One region of the Serratia liquefaciens ATCC 27592 genome, then DNA from elsewhere that is predicted to be linked to it. Evidence: predicted binding sites of a transcription regulator. Region 1 holds the regulator's gene; the other holds the start of a gene.
The links. The regulator PurR, encoded in region 1, represses purine synthesis genes. The targets are predictions, from matches to a motif close to CANGCAAACGTTTGCNTG.

Region 1 (7,639 bases):
AGGGCAAACAGCGCCAGACCGATCAGCAACACCGGTTTACGGCCGAGGCGATCGGAAAGCGGGCCCCACAGCAGTTGTGCAAAGGCAAACCCGGCCAGGAAGATGCTCAGGCTGGCGCTGATTGCCCCGGCGGAAATCTGCAGATCTTGCTGCATCATGCCGAAGGCGGGCAGATACATATCGGTGGCCAGGTATCCCAGCATGCTCAGGCCGGCAAGGTAGAACATAAAACCAAAGGAATTTCGCATGGTATTTCTCGTTAATATTTTATTGTCGCAGGTTTTTAGCGCCGGCAAGTGTATCCGGCTGGATCTCTGCTTGTGAAACGGTAATATTTGCGAGGTGCTGTTAAAAAAATTGAAGGCAAAGCTATGTGGTCTGAATATTCCCTGGATGTCGTCGATGCGGTGGCCCGCACCGGCAGTTTCAGCGCCGCGGCGCACGAGCTGCATCGGGTACCGTCGGCGGTAAGTTATACGGTGAGGCAGTTGGAGCAATGGCTGGCGGTACCGCTGTTTGAGCGCCGTCATCGCGACGTGGAACTGACACCGGCTGGCGTGCTGTTTATTCAGGAAGCGCGTGGTGTCATCAAAAAAATGCTCGACACGCGCCGACAGTGCCAACAGGTCGCTAACGGCTGGCGGGGCCAATTGAAAATAGCGGTGGATATCATCGTTAAACCCCAACGCAGTCGCCAATTGGTGCTGGATTTTTACCGCCATTTCCCCGACGTCGAATTGCTGGTTCAGCCGGAGGTGTTTAATGGCGTATGGGATGCGCTGGTGGACGGTCGTGCCGATATGGCGATCGGCGCCACAAGGGCGGTGCCGGTGGGCGGCGGTTTCGCCTTTCGCGATATGGGAGATATGCGTTGGTTGTGCGTGGCCAGTCCGCATCACCCGCTGGCCGCGATAGAGGGGCTGTTGAACGACGATCAACTTCGGCCCTTTCCGTCGCTGTGCCTGGAAGATACCTCGCGCAACCTGCCCAAGCGCGTGACCTGGACGTTGGACAACCAGCGCCGCCTGGTGGTGCCGGACTGGGCTTCTGCGGTGGACTGCCTGTGTGCCGGGTTGTGCGTTGGCATGATGCCCGCGCATCAGGTATTGCCTTTGGTGCAGCGCGGGGAACTGGTGGCGCTACAGTTGCAACAGCCATTTCCCGCCAGTCCTTGTTGCCTGACCTGGCAGCAAAATACGCCGTCACCGGCTATGGCCTGGTTGCTGGATTATCTGGGAGACAGTGAAACCTTGAATCAGGAGTGGCTAAGCGAAGAATGACGCCGGAAACCGTGAGAGTTTCCGGCGCAGATAATTAGCGGCGGTAATCGATGAACGGGCCGTCAGCGACCGAACGGCGCTCAACCAGCTTGGGATGAACCTCAATCACCTGCGACTCTTCACGCTTGCTGATGATGCGATCCAGCAGCATGGTGAAGGCCATCTCGCCCAAACGCTCTTTGGGCTGATGAATGGTGGTCAGTGCCGGGGTGAAGTAGCGGGCGTTTCGTACGTTATCGTAGCCAATCACCGATATGTCTTGTGGTACGCGCAGGCCAAGTTCATCGGCGGCGCAGATCGCACCCATGGCCATGATATCGCCACCGCAGAAGACTGCGGTAGGACGTTGTTTCTGCGACAGTATCTGATGCATGGCCTTGTAACCAGATTCCGGCTCAAAGTCGCCCTGAACAATCCACTCTTCACGCACGTCGATATTGGCTTCTTCCATGGCTTTTAAAAAGCCCTGATGGCGGCCGCCGCCGGTATTACGCGCCAGTTGGCCCGGAATGGCCCCGATATCGCGGTGGCCGCGTTCAATCAGGTAGCGCCCGGCCAGATAGCCGCCTTCGAAGGCGTTATCGATAATGGTGTCGGTAAAGTCACCGCGTGCGGCGCCCCAATCCATGACGACCATCGGGATATTGCGATAATCTTCCAGCATGCCCAGCAGTTGGTCCGGGTATTCCGAACACATGACTAACAGGCCATCGACGCGCTTTTGCGCCAACATCGCCAGATAGGCGCGTTGTTTGTCCAGATTGTTATGTGAGTTGCACAGGATCAGCGTATAGCCTTTGCTGTAGCAGCTGTTTTCCACCGCCTCGATCACTTCGGCAAAGTAGGGTGCTTCGCTCGATGTGGCCAGCAGACCAATAGATTTGGTGTGATTGACCTTGAGGCTGCGCGCCACGGCGCTGGGTGAATAGTGCAGCTCTTTGATCGCGGCGCCAACGGCCGCTTTTGTTTCTTCGGCGACGAAACGAGTCTTATTGATGACGTGCGAAACGGTGGTGGTGGAAACGCCAGCGCGTTTGGCCACATCTTTAATCGTTGCCATGTAAAGAATGACTCCTGAACTCACATGTTGCAGTATGTAAGTGTGATGTTAATCGTTTGCCTGCGTAGATCCTTCTCCAAAGAAGCGAAAACTGAGTTTTTAGTGTGTTGAAGTCGTCAGCGCTTGGTCAGGAGGGGCATTTTGCCGGTACACAGTTGTGAACTGCGAATTTTGTCCCATATTGAGCAAAAGGGGAAGAGGTAATCGGTATTATAAACTGGGAAATGATAACAAGATTTTATCGGCCAACTGTGGGAAAATGGTTTAACACATTAATTGTGTGCCTTTTACCCTTGGGAAACCCAATCTGAAAAGGAGTTGTAATGGATACCGATTTGAAAATGTCACTGTTCACCACCCTGGGTGCGCTGGCTGTGATTATCGCTTTTAGCTTCACCGCAGCATTGAACTGATACTCTTCAGTCAACCAGGCGCAGTTCGCTACGCCTGGTTGTATTTTCCCCGCGTTACGCCAGATTTTCCTCCACAAATGCCCAGTTAACCAGCGCCCAGAAGTTTTCCAGGTAGGCCGGTCGTGCGTTGCGATAATCGATGTAGTAGGCGTGTTCCCAAACGTCGACGGTCAGCAACGGTTTGTCTTCACCAGTCAACGGCGTGGCCGCATTCGACGTATTAACAATCGCCAGCGAGCCATCCGGCTTTTTCACTAACCAGGTCCAGCCTGCGCCAAAGTTTTTCACCGCGGCGTCGCTGAATTGTTCCCGGAAGGCGGTAAAAGAACCAAAAGCCTGGTTGATCGCGGCAGCCAATTTGCCCTGAGGTTCCCCACCGCCCTGAGGTGACAGGCAGTGCCAATAGAAGGTGTGATTCCATACCTGAGCTGCATTGTTGAAGATGCCGCCGCTGGAAGCCTTGATGATTGCTTCAAGGGATAATCCTTCAAACTCGCTGCCTTTCAGCAAATTGTTCAGGTTGACCACATAGGCGTTGTGATGCTTGCCATAGTGGTATTCCAGGGTTTCTGCCGAAATGTGCGGTTCGAGGGCATTTTTTTCATAAGGTAGTGCGGGCAGTTCAAACGACATTGCTTCCTCCTTGTACAGTGTCAACTCGCCGCTAAAGCAACGGACCTTAAATTGACCTGTTTTTATTGTGGGTATTTAGCTTAGCAATTTTCGCGATGAAATACAGTGGGGGCTGGCTAAAGGATTGGGTGCTTTAGGGACAGTAGGAAAATCAGTCAGGGGAGAGCGGCTGGGCAAGCCAGCCGCCAAAGAAATTATCGAATGGTTTTCGGTGTTACTACACGGCGGGCGCCGATGTAATGGTTTTGCCAGTAGTCATTGTCGAGTTGGCTGATCCGAATTTCTTCACCGGTACGCGGTGACTGAATAAATTTGCCGTTGCCCAGATAAACGCCAACATGGTCTGCCACGCCGCGGTTATTAATGCGGAAGAACACCAGGTCACCGCTTTCCAGTTCGCTTCTCTTGATCGGCGCGGCGTCTCGCAGGTGATACATTTCGTTGGCGGTGCGCGGCATTTTTATTTTCACCACGTCTTTATACGCGTAGTAAATCAGGCCGCTGCAGTCGAAACCGGTTCTTGGTGAAGTACCGCCCCAGCGGTAAGGCTTGCCCATTTGGTCCATCAGTTTGGCCATCGCGGTTTGCTTGGCGTGCTGATAGCGTTTTTTGTGCGCTGGAGTCAGCTTCAACGGTTTATCATCACGCACCAGTTTTGCGGTGGCCATCCCGGCTTCGCGGTGGCGACCATAGCCTTTTTTGTAACCCTTTTTCGGCGGGGTAACTTTGATTTTGGCTATTTTCTGAGTTTTGCCTTTCGATTTGGCGCTGACGATCTTTTTAGCGGTTTTTTCCGTTTTGGCTTTGGAAACCTTGGCGGTTTTCTGCGGGGTGGTGGTTTTTGCTTTTTTGCTGGCTTTTACCGCTTTCTTTTTCTTGCGGTCATCTGGCCGGGCTTCGTTGACATGGCTTTTGCGTTGCTCGGCGGCAATACGCGCCTGTGGCGCAGCATGCGCCAGATTGAAGAATAGCTGTGTAAACAACAGCACAAAAAGCGTAAGAATTAAACGCATGTCGACGTTACCAACCTTGGCCCCGGAACAGATATCGAAAGAAGGACAGTATTCCCGAATTTCGCCATATAAAACAGCGAAGAACTCATAAATGATAATCCATATTGTGAGAAAACGTTAATGGCATTTTTTTTGCTGAAAAATCAATCCGTTGATGTATAAAAAAGCGACAATCACCGTCGGCGGGATTATTTAACGGCGCATTTTGATGGCAAAATATATTAGTGAAATGGCCAGATTAAAAATGTTATTCTGCGCATATGTTTTGACCGGAAAGGCTTTGCCGGTAAGACGCGACTGACTACGGGGAAATGCCCTTGCAAAAGATGGCGTTTTCTTGCGACTGTTCCAGCCGCTACAATGGCCGGTGTGATGCATGTTGTAGCCATAAGACTTGGCTTGAGGAAGCAATACAATGACGACGACGATTGAAAAAATTCAGCACCAGATCGCTGAGAACCCGATTCTGCTGTACATGAAAGGTTCACCGAAATTGCCAAACTGCGGTTTCTCTGCGCAAGCCGTGCAGGCGCTGTCTGCCTGTGGCGAACGCTTTGCCTACGTTGATATTCTGCAGAACCCGGACATCCGTGCCGAGTTGCCGAAATACGCCAACTGGCCGACCTTCCCACAGCTGTGGGTCGACGGTGAGCTGGTAGGCGGCTGCGATATCATCATCGAAATGTATCAGCGCGGCGAACTGCAGCAGCTGATCAAAGAAACGGCAGAGAAGTACAAACAGCAGGAAGACCAGCAGCCATAATCGGCTCGGTTTTATTGTTGGGATCCATCGGGCGGCACCAGTGAAGACTGGGCCGCCCGATTTTTTTGTCTTAGTCGGTGTTTTCGACCGCCAGTGGCCAGCCACCCAAGCGTTTCCAACGGTTGACCAGTTCACAGAACAGCAACGCGGTTTGCTCGGTGTCATACAGGGCAGAGTGTGCCTGGGAACTGTCGAACGGGATATTGGCGGCGATGCAGGCTTTGGCCAACACCGTCTGCCCCAGTACCAGCCCACTCAACGCCGCAGTATCAAAGGTGGCGAATGGATGGAAGGGGTTACGTTTCAGGCTGGCGCGCTCTGCGGCGGCCATCAGGAAGCTGTGATCAAAATTGGCATTGTGCGCCACAATGATTGCCCGGTTGCAGCCACGATCCTTAATGCCCTTGCGCACGGCTTTAAAAATAGCGTGCAACGCATCGTGCTCACTGACCGCACCGCGCAATGGGTTACTTGGGTCTATGCCGTTAAAGGCCAGCGCTTCCGGCTGCAGGTTGGCACCTTCAAAAGGCTCCACGTGGAAGTGCAGGGTCTCGTCCTGCTGCAACCAGCCGTTTTCATCCATTTTTAACGTAACGGCGGCAATTTCCAGCAGTGCGTCGGTTTTGGCATTAAATCCGGCAGTTTCTATGTCTATGACTACGGGGTAAAACCCACGAAAACGGCCACTCAGGGCGTTAAGATCACTTTTTTCGGCCATCAGTTTCTTATCTTCATCGAATGCAGCGCGCATTATGGCAAATTTTGCGCCCGGTTGCAGGCGGTTATCACGCAGATAAAAATAAGGGCGCAGGAAGCGCCCTTAATCGACCTCAGTGGCCCAGACCATGCCCAGCATGTTTGTTCTCGATCAGTTCGATCTTGTAACCGTCCGGGTCTTCAACGAAGGCAATCACCGTGGTGCCACCTTTAACCGGGCCGGCTTCGCGAGTAACCTTGCCGCCGGCGTTACGGATGCTGTCACAGGTTGCAGCGACATCGTCGACGCCCAGCGCCAAATGGCCAAACGCGCTGCCCATTTCGTAGCTGTCGGTGCCCCAGTTATAGGTCAGTTCAATCACCGCACCTTCGCTTTCATCGGTATAGCCTACAAACGCCAGCGAGTATTTGTATTCCGGGTTTTCGCTGGTACGCAGCAAGCGCATGCCTAATACCTTGGTATAAAAGTCGATGGAACGTTGCAGGTCACCGACGCGGATCATGGTATGGAGTAAGCGCATAATTCCTCTGATTGGATGTGCCGTTGCCAATGGCGGATGGATTGAAGCGAAATTCAGTATAGCGTTGCCGCATAAGGGATTTCAATGTATGCCGGGGCGGGAGCGGCAGAGTTTCTGTGACATTGTCACCTTATCAATAGCAATCGCACAGTATGTGCCCTATGGTTGATGGAAATAGGTACTATACCCCTCGCAAGGAACAGCAGGGTCGGATAGCGATCCAGACTCAGGGTGAATGGCCTCAATTTATACATTTGGATCTGGTTAATATGCTTTTTTGTTTTTACCCGTGTGGAATGATGGCTACTGCCGAAGGAGATCATTAATGGACGAAATGCTGATTCTGGTGGACGCCGAAGATAATTCCGTGGGGTCGCAAACCAAAACGCTGGTGCACCAGCAGGGATTACTGCACCGGGCGTTTTCAATTTTTATATTTAATAGCCAGGGCAGACTGCTGCTGCAACAACGGGCTTACGGTAAATACCATTCTGCCGGGTTGTGGACCAACACGTGCTGTGGTCACCCGCGCTGGGGAGAGGCGACGCAGGCAGCCGCACAGCGGCGGTTGCAGGAAGAGATGGGCTTTTGCACTGAGCTACTGCAGGTATCGAGTTTTACCTACCGCGCGGAAGTGCCAGGCGATTTAATTGAGCACGAATTCGATCATATTTACGTGGGCTTGTTTGACGGTGAACCGCAAGAGGATCCCGAAGAGGCCCACAGCTGGTTGTGGGTCGATATTCGGCAATTAGCCCAGGAGATAAAAAACGATCCTGATAAATTTACCGTTTGGTTCCGCACCATAATGAACAATATCGACGCCGCTGAGATCGAACGTTGGGGAAAGTTGGTTCCCCGTTAAATTGCCCCTGAATCGAAAAACGACAAAAGCCCGCCGGCATTCGCATACCGGCGGGCTTTCTTATCTGGTATTCCGCGTTATTACAGCGTCGGGTAGTCAGTATAACCCTCTGCACCGCCGCCATAGAAGGTGGCAGGCTGCGGCTCGTTCAACGCAGCATTCTGCTTGAAGCGCTCTACCAGATCCGGGTTGGCGATATAGCTGCGGCCGAAGGCCACCGCATCGATAAAGCCTTTATTGATCAGCTCTTCTGCTTTCTCGGCGGTATAAGCGCCGGCACCGACGATGACGCCTTTAAAGTGGGCGCGTACCGAGTCACGGAAGGCGTCGGAATAAGGCTTGCCGCCGGCCCAGTCGGGTTCGGAAATGTGCAG
Region 2 (7,639 bases), 1.6 Mb from region 1:
AGGCCAGCTTTGGGCTGTTTTACGACAACCTGAGCAGTTGCTGGCTGGATTTGGGTAACGAGATCGACAATTACCACCTGGCCTATCGCCGCTATCAGGCCGAGGCGGGGGATTTGGATTATTACCTGTTCCTCGGGCCAAAGGTGCTGGATGTCACCAAGGCGTTTGTACGCCTGACCGGCAAGACACACTTCGGGCCAAAATGGAGCCTGGGCTACAGCGGATCCACCATGCATTACACCGATGCGCCGGATGCTCAACAGCAGCTACGGCAGTTTATTGAGCTTTGTCACCAACATGACATTCCCTGTGACTCCTTCCAGCTGTCCTCGGGTTATACCTCGATCGGCAACAAGCGTTACGTGTTCAACTGGAACTACGACAAGGTGCCGCAACCCAAGCAGTTGAGTCAGGCTTTCCACGATGCCGGATTGAAATTGGCGGCCAACATCAAGCCGTGCCTGTTGCAGGATCATCCGCAGTATCAACAGGCGGCGCAGTTAGGGCTGTTTATCCGCGATTCAGAAAGCGATAGGCCGGAGCGTTCGAGCTTTTGGGACGACGAAGGCTCACATCTGGACTTCACCAATCCGGCGGCAGTGCACTGGTGGCAGCAGGGCGTGACTCAGCAACTGCTGGAAATGGGCATCGATTCCACCTGGAATGACAATAACGAATATGAAGTGTGGGACGGCGAGGCGCGTTGCCACGGTTTTGGCCAGCCGATCGCCATCAAGCATATTCGCCCGGTGATGCCGTTGCTGATGATGCGCGCCTCGATGGAGGCGCAGCAGCGCTTTGCTCCTGAGCTGCGGCCGTACCTGATTTCACGCTCCGGCTGTGCCGGTATGCAACGTTATGTGCAGACCTGGAGCGGCGATAACCGTACCAGTTGGCAAACCCTGCGTTACAACATTCGCATGGGGCTGGGCATGAGCCTGTCCGGTTTGTACAACCTCGGGCACGACGTGGGCGGTTTCTCCGGCGACAGGCCGGACGCCGAACTGCTGGTGCGTTGGGTGCAAAATGGCGTGATGCATCCGCGTTTCACCATTCACTCCTGGAACGACGACGCCACGGTTAACGAACCCTGGATGTACCCTGCGGTGACGCCGGCAGTGCGCGAGGCGATTGCTTTGCGTTATCGGCTGATGCCGTATTTCTACACCTTGCTGTGGCAGGCCTGCGTCGACGACGAACCGATGCTGCGCCCGACCTTCCTCGACCACGAGCATGATGAGCGCACGCTGAACGAAACCGATGATTTTATGATAGGTCGCGATCTGCTGGTGGCCAGCGTGGTGGAGCAGGGGCAGCGTCAGCGGCCGGTGTATCTGCCGGATAACGGCGACGGCTGGTACTGCTTCTACAGCGGCCAATGGTTCAGCGGCGGCCAGGCGGTGCTGCTGGAGGCACCGCTGGAGCGCTTGCCGCTGCTGGTACGTGCCGGTGCCGCGATACCTTTGTCGTCGCGATTGGCGCATGTTGACGTGACGGCGGACGATCGGCGCGAGCTGAAGCTGTATCCGCTCAAAGGCTGTGGCAGCGCTTCTGGGCTGTTATTCGAAGATGACGGGGAAAGTTATGGCTGGCAGCAGGGCGATGCGCTGTGGCTGCGCTGGGAGATGCTCAGCGACACTCAACGCATTATGCTGAACATCACTGCCGAAGGCCGGTTCAAACCGGCGTGGCAGACGTTGGCCTGCAGTTTGCCAACTGGAGAGACGCGAGAACTGTGGATTAACGGCGTACCGGGCAGCCGTTTTACGCTGGAGTAAGCGGGATTATTCGGCCGCGCGTTTCTTGCGCGGCTTTTTGGCAACGGTGATGGTTTTCACCTCGCTTTCCACCCAACCATCCTGCAGACGGGTTTTCAGCAGTTCGCCAACCTGAGCCTGCTTGGTGGTTTTCAGCAGTTCGCCGCGCGGGGTTTGCGTCACGCTGTAGCCGCGGGCCAGCGTCGCCAGCGGGCTGACGGCCTCGAGTTGGCTGCAGGCGACGCCGAAGCGCTGGCGCAGGCCGTTAAGCTGGCGATCCCATGCCTGCTGCAAACGGTATTCCTGTTGCTGCACGCGTTGTTGGTAGCGGTGAATACGCGCCTGCGGTTGCATCTGCGCCAGCCGTTGCTGAACCCGCTCGCTGCGACGCGAAGACAGACGCAGTTGGTTTTGCATGCCGTCTTCCAACCGACGTTGCAGTTTGAACAACAGCGTTTGTTGGCGCGCCAGACGCAGGTGCGGGTGCTGCTGCTGCAAACGGTGGTTGATGCGGGTGAACTGCTGCTGGCGCTGCGCCAGGTAGTAGTCCATCGCCATTTCCATCCGCTGTTGCTGTGATTGCAACTGACGCAGCAGTTCCAACTGATTGCGACTGACCAGTTCGGCAGCGGCAGAAGGGGTTGGCGCACGCAGATCGGCGACAAAGTCGGCAATGGTGACGTCGGTTTCGTGGCCGACGGCGCTGACAATCGGAATGCGGCTGGCGAAAATCGCCCGCGCAACGCGTTCGTCGTTAAAGCTCCACAGGTCTTCCAGTGAACCCCCGCCACGGCCGACGATCAGCACGTCGCACTCGTCACGGCGGTTGGCCGTTTCGATGGCACGTACAATCTGCAGGGGGGCTTCCGCGCCCTGCACCGAAGTAGGGTAGATAACGATGGGCAATGACGGATCGCGCCGTTGCAGCACCTGCAGCACATCGTGCAGCGCCGCGCCGCTGGCGGAGGTGACCACCCCGACGCGTTTGGCCGGGCTGGGCAGCGGCTGTTTGAACTGTTGGTCGAAAAGGCCTTCGGCGCTCAGTCGCTGTTTTAACTGATCGAACTGCTGTTGCAACAGGCCGTCGCCGGCGGGCTGCATGCTTTCGGCGATCAGCTGATAGTCGCCGCGCGGCTCATACAGCGTGATGCTGGCGCGCACCAGCACCTGTTGGCCATTTTGCGGGCGGAAGGTAGTACGACGGTTAGTGTTGCGGAACATCGCGCAACGCACCTGCGCGCGGTCGTCTTTCAGCGTGAAATACCAATGACCTGAAGACGGCTGGGAGAAGTTGGAGATCTCGGCGGAGAGCCAAATCTGGCCCATTTCCATTTCCAGCAGCTGTCGAACCGTCTGATTCAGGCGGCTTACGGTAAAAATGGAAGGCGAAACAGGTATCGACATGTGACCCAGATCAAATTTCAAAACAAGCACTTAATTGGTCGATACTACATGGCTGAAAAAGGTAATCAAGAGTTTTTGTGAGAAAGTGCTGGAGGCAACCGATTACGCTCTGTATAATGCCGCGGCAATATTTTATCTTTTTCACAGCCCACTCTGGTGAGATATTGCCCATGCTACGTATCGCGAAAGAAGCACTAACGTTTGACGACGTTCTCCTGGTTCCAGCTCACTCTACGGTTCTGCCTAATACCGCTGAGCTCGGCACCCAACTGACCAAAAATATCCGCCTGAATATCCCTATGCTGTCCGCAGCCATGGATACCGTTACCGAATCCGGCCTGGCCATCGCGCTGGCGCAGGAAGGCGGTCTGGGCTTCATTCACAAAAACATGTCTATCGAGCGTCAGGCAGAAGAAGTCCGCCGCGTGAAAAAACATGAAAGCGGCGTGGTAACCGATCCACAAGCCGTAACCCCTGCCACAACCCTGAAAGAAGTGAAAGAGCTGACCGCACGTAACGGCTTCGCCGGTTACCCTGTCGTCACCGAAGAGAACGAACTGGTCGGTATCATTACCGGCCGCGACGTCCGCTTCGTCACCGATCTGAACCAGCCTGTTACCGCCGTGATGACGCCGAAAGAGCGTCTGGTTACGGTGAAAGAAGGCGAAGCGCGTGAAGTCGTGCTGCAGAAAATGCACGAAAAACGCGTTGAGAAAGCGCTGGTAGTGGACGACAGCTTCCACCTGCTGGGCATGATCACCGTAAAAGACTTCCAGAAAGCGGAACGCAAGCCAAACGCCTGTAAAGACGAGCATGGCCGTCTGCGCGTTGGCGCAGCGGTGGGTGCAGGTGCAGGTAACGAAGAGCGCGTTGATGCGCTGGTCGCCGCCGGCGTTGACGTGCTGCTGATCGACTCCTCGCATGGCCATTCCGAAGGCGTATTGCAGCGTATTCGCGAAACGCGCGCCAAATACCCGGATCTGCAGATCGTGGGCGGCAACGTGGCTACCGCAGCCGGTGCCAAAGCGCTGGCTGACGCCGGCGTCAGCGCGGTCAAAGTAGGTATCGGCCCTGGCTCCATCTGTACTACTCGTATCGTAACCGGCGTAGGTGTACCGCAGATCACAGCCATCGCCGATGCGGTTGAAGCGCTGGAAGGGACAGGTATCCCGGTCATCGCCGACGGCGGCATTCGCTTCTCCGGTGACATCGCCAAAGCTATCGCGGCCGGCGCATCCTGCGTAATGGTCGGCTCCATGCTGGCGGGTACCGAAGAATCACCGGGCGAAATCGAGCTGTATCAGGGCCGTTCGTTCAAATCCTACCGTGGTATGGGTTCACTGGGCGCGATGTCCAAAGGCTCTTCCGACCGTTACTTCCAGACCGATAACGCCGCCGACAAACTGGTGCCGGAAGGTATCGAAGGCCGCGTGGCTTACAAAGGCATGCTGAAAGCGATCGTACACCAGCAGATGGGCGGCCTGCGTTCTTGCATGGGCCTGACCGGCTGCGCCACCATCGACGACCTGCGTACCAAGGCTGAATTTGTTCGCATCAGCGGCGCCGGTATTCAGGAAAGCCACGTGCATGACGTGACCATCACCAAAGAGTCACCGAACTACCGCATGGGTTAATTTCAGGGGCTGCGGCCGGCGCATTTGTTCGCCGTCCGCTGCTCGCATTGCTCATTGACTTTATGTCAACTGCGCATGCTGTGCTGCGGGCGACCACCAACTGTTTGGCCTCGCCGACTGAAACTGTCCTAACGTTTTAGATTTTCCTTTTTCTCTGTTGCTGGAATTCGCCTCACATGACAAAAAATATCCATAAGCATCGCATTCTGATTCTGGACTTTGGTTCGCAATACACCCAACTGGTCGCCCGCCGCGTGCGCGAAATCGGCGTTTACTGCGAGCTGTGGGCCTGGGACGTTAGCGAAGAGCAAATCCGCGAATTCAATCCGAGCGGCATCATCCTGTCCGGCGGCCCGGAAAGCACCACCGAAACCAACAGCCCGCGTGCGCCAGAATACGTGTTCACCGCCGGTGTACCTGTGCTGGGCGTATGCTACGGCATGCAGACCATGGCAATGCAGCTGGGCGGCCATGTGCAAGGTTCCAACGAGCGTGAATTCGGTTACGCGCAGGTGGAAATTACCACCGACAGCGCACTGGTTCGCGGCATCGAAGACGCGCTGAGCCCAACCGGTAAACCGCTGCTCGACGTGTGGATGAGCCACGGCGACAAAGTGACCGCTATCCCGTCCGACTTCGTGACCGTTGCCAGCACCGATACCTGCCCGTTTGCCATTATGGCCAACGAAGAAAAACGCTTCTACGGCGTGCAGTTCCACCCGGAAGTGACCCACACCCGTCAGGGCCAGCGCATGCTGGAGCGTTTCGTGCTGGATATCTGCCAGTGTGAAGCCCTGTGGACCCCGGCGACCATCATCGAAGATGCGGTAGAGCGCATTCGTGAGCAGGTGGGCGAAGATCACGTGATCCTCGGCCTGTCCGGCGGCGTCGACTCTTCCGTGACCGCAATGCTGCTGCATCGCGCCATCGGTAAACGCCTGACCTGCGTGTTCGTCGATAACGGCCTGCTGCGTCTGAATGAAGCAGACCAGGTGCTGGAAATGTTTGGCGACCACTTCGGCCTGAACATCGTTCACGTGGCGGCGGAAGATCGCTTCCTGAGCGCGTTAGCCGGCGTTGACGAACCGGAAGCCAAGCGCAAGATCATCGGCCGCGTGTTCGTTGAACTGTTCGACGAAGAAGCCTGCAAGCAGACTGAAGTGAAATGGCTGGCGCAGGGCACCATCTACCCGGACGTGATCGAATCCGCCGCCTCCGCCACCGGCAAAGCGCACGTGATCAAATCGCACCACAACGTGGGTGGCCTGCCGAAAGAGATGAAGCTGGGCCTGGTCGAGCCGCTGAAAGAGCTGTTCAAAGACGAAGTGCGCAAAATCGGTCTGGAACTGGGCCTGCCGTACGACATGCTTTACCGTCACCCGTTCCCGGGCCCAGGTTTGGGCGTGCGCGTACTGGGCGAAGTGAAGAAAGAGTACTGCGATCTGCTGCGCCGTGCCGATGCGATCTTCATCGAAGAGCTGCACAAAGCCGATCTGTACAACAAAGTCAGCCAGGCATTCACCGTGTTCCTGCCGGTGCGTTCGGTTGGCGTGATGGGCGATGGCCGTAAATACGACTGGGTTGTTTCACTGCGCGCAGTGGAAACCATCGACTTTATGACCGCACATTGGGCGCACCTGCCGTACGATTTCCTCGGTCGCGTCTCCAACCGCATCATCAACGAAGTCAACGGCATTTCCCGTGTGGTTTATGACATCAGCGGTAAGCCACCGGCTACCATTGAGTGGGAATGATGAACCGCTAATCACTGACTATCAGTGATGATTTTAAAACCCCCGTTGCGGCTAGGCTGTACGGGGGTTTTCTTTTTTCCGACGCCCACAAAATATTCCCTTTGCGCGCCTCCTTGTATTCATTTTGGTTATACCAAAGATCCCTTTTTTGATTATTCCCTGATATCAGCACAGCCCTATACTCGATCAATCCCTGCTCTCTGGAAAACCTGCCCCTGCAGCGCTACCCAGTAAAACACCAGGTTATGCATAAGCTCCGGAACTGGCAGAAGGTAAATTATTACTAATCAGTATGTTGATGCCATTTTATTCACCGGTTAATCCCGGGTCTTCCTGCCGGTGGTGGCGTGCTTTTCATGATGCAAGGTAATACAAAAACAAGAAAAGAGGATTTTTGCCATGAACAAACAATCCGTCACCGACATTGTCGATCAAAGCCCGATCGGTGGTTTACAGATAATGACGCTGCTCTTGTGTTTTATTGTATTGATGATTAATGGTCTGGATGCCAGCGCGATGGGTTATATCGCCCCTGAATTGGCTCAAGAATGGGGGATTGATCGCGCCGAGTTGGGCCCGGCTTTCGCGGCAGGTCTGTTCGGCATGTTACTCGGCAGTTTCATTTGTGGCCCCGCGGCGGACCGTTATGGGCGCAAAACGGTGTTGCTGATCTGCTCGGTTATCGTCGCTTTAGGCACCCTGGGTTATGCCTTTTCCTCATCGATTAGCGTGCTTGTGGCACTGCGGTTGCTGACTGGCATGGGACTAGGCGGCGTATTGCCCGGTTGCATTACTCTGGTGTCAGAGTATTCGCCCATTCGCTGGCGCATGTTGCTGGTCACCTTGAGCTTTTCCGGCTTTACCTTGGGTATGGCGCTCGGCGGCTGGGTGGCCGACTTGCTGCTGCCGGTGCTGGGCTGGAGAGGCCTGCTCTTTGTGGGCAGTATCGCTCCTTTGGTGATGCTGCCAGTGCTGTATTTCATGCTCCCTGAGTCGATCTGTTTCCTGGCCAACAGGCCGCAACAGAGAGCTAAATTACTGCGGATCGTCGAACGGATTGGCGGCCATAGGAAGTGGCAGGACGTAATCT

Region 2: the regulator PurR is predicted to act here: its motif matches at 3,253-3,270, upstream of guaB (IMP dehydrogenase).

Annotation. Positions count from the first base shown of each region.
Region 1 covers NC_021741.1:2,279,206-2,286,844, forward strand. The annotation lists gene punC (purine nucleoside transporter PunC) at 1-248, opposite strand, end outside; gene punR (DNA-binding transcriptional activator PunR) at 372-1,280, shown strand; gene purR (HTH-type transcriptional repressor PurR) at 1,315-2,340, opposite strand; gene cydH (cytochrome bd-I oxidase subunit CydH) at 2,664-2,753, shown strand; gene sodB (superoxide dismutase [Fe]) at 2,808-3,386, opposite strand; gene M495_RS10735 (C40 family peptidase) at 3,581-4,399, opposite strand; gene M495_RS10740 (Grx4 family monothiol glutaredoxin) at 4,815-5,162, shown strand; gene rnt (ribonuclease T) at 5,233-5,913, opposite strand; gene gloA (lactoylglutathione lyase) at 5,993-6,400, opposite strand; gene idi (isopentenyl-diphosphate Delta-isomerase) at 6,726-7,265, shown strand; gene nemA (alkene reductase) at 7,346-7,639, opposite strand, start outside.
Region 2 covers NC_021741.1:3,873,943-3,881,581, reverse strand. The annotation lists gene M495_RS18170 (glycoside hydrolase family 31 protein) at 1-1,778, shown strand, start outside; gene xseA (exodeoxyribonuclease VII large subunit) at 1,785-3,161, opposite strand; gene guaB (IMP dehydrogenase) at 3,332-4,795, shown strand; gene guaA (glutamine-hydrolyzing GMP synthase) at 4,972-6,549, shown strand; gene M495_RS18150 (MFS transporter) at 6,949-7,639, shown strand, end outside.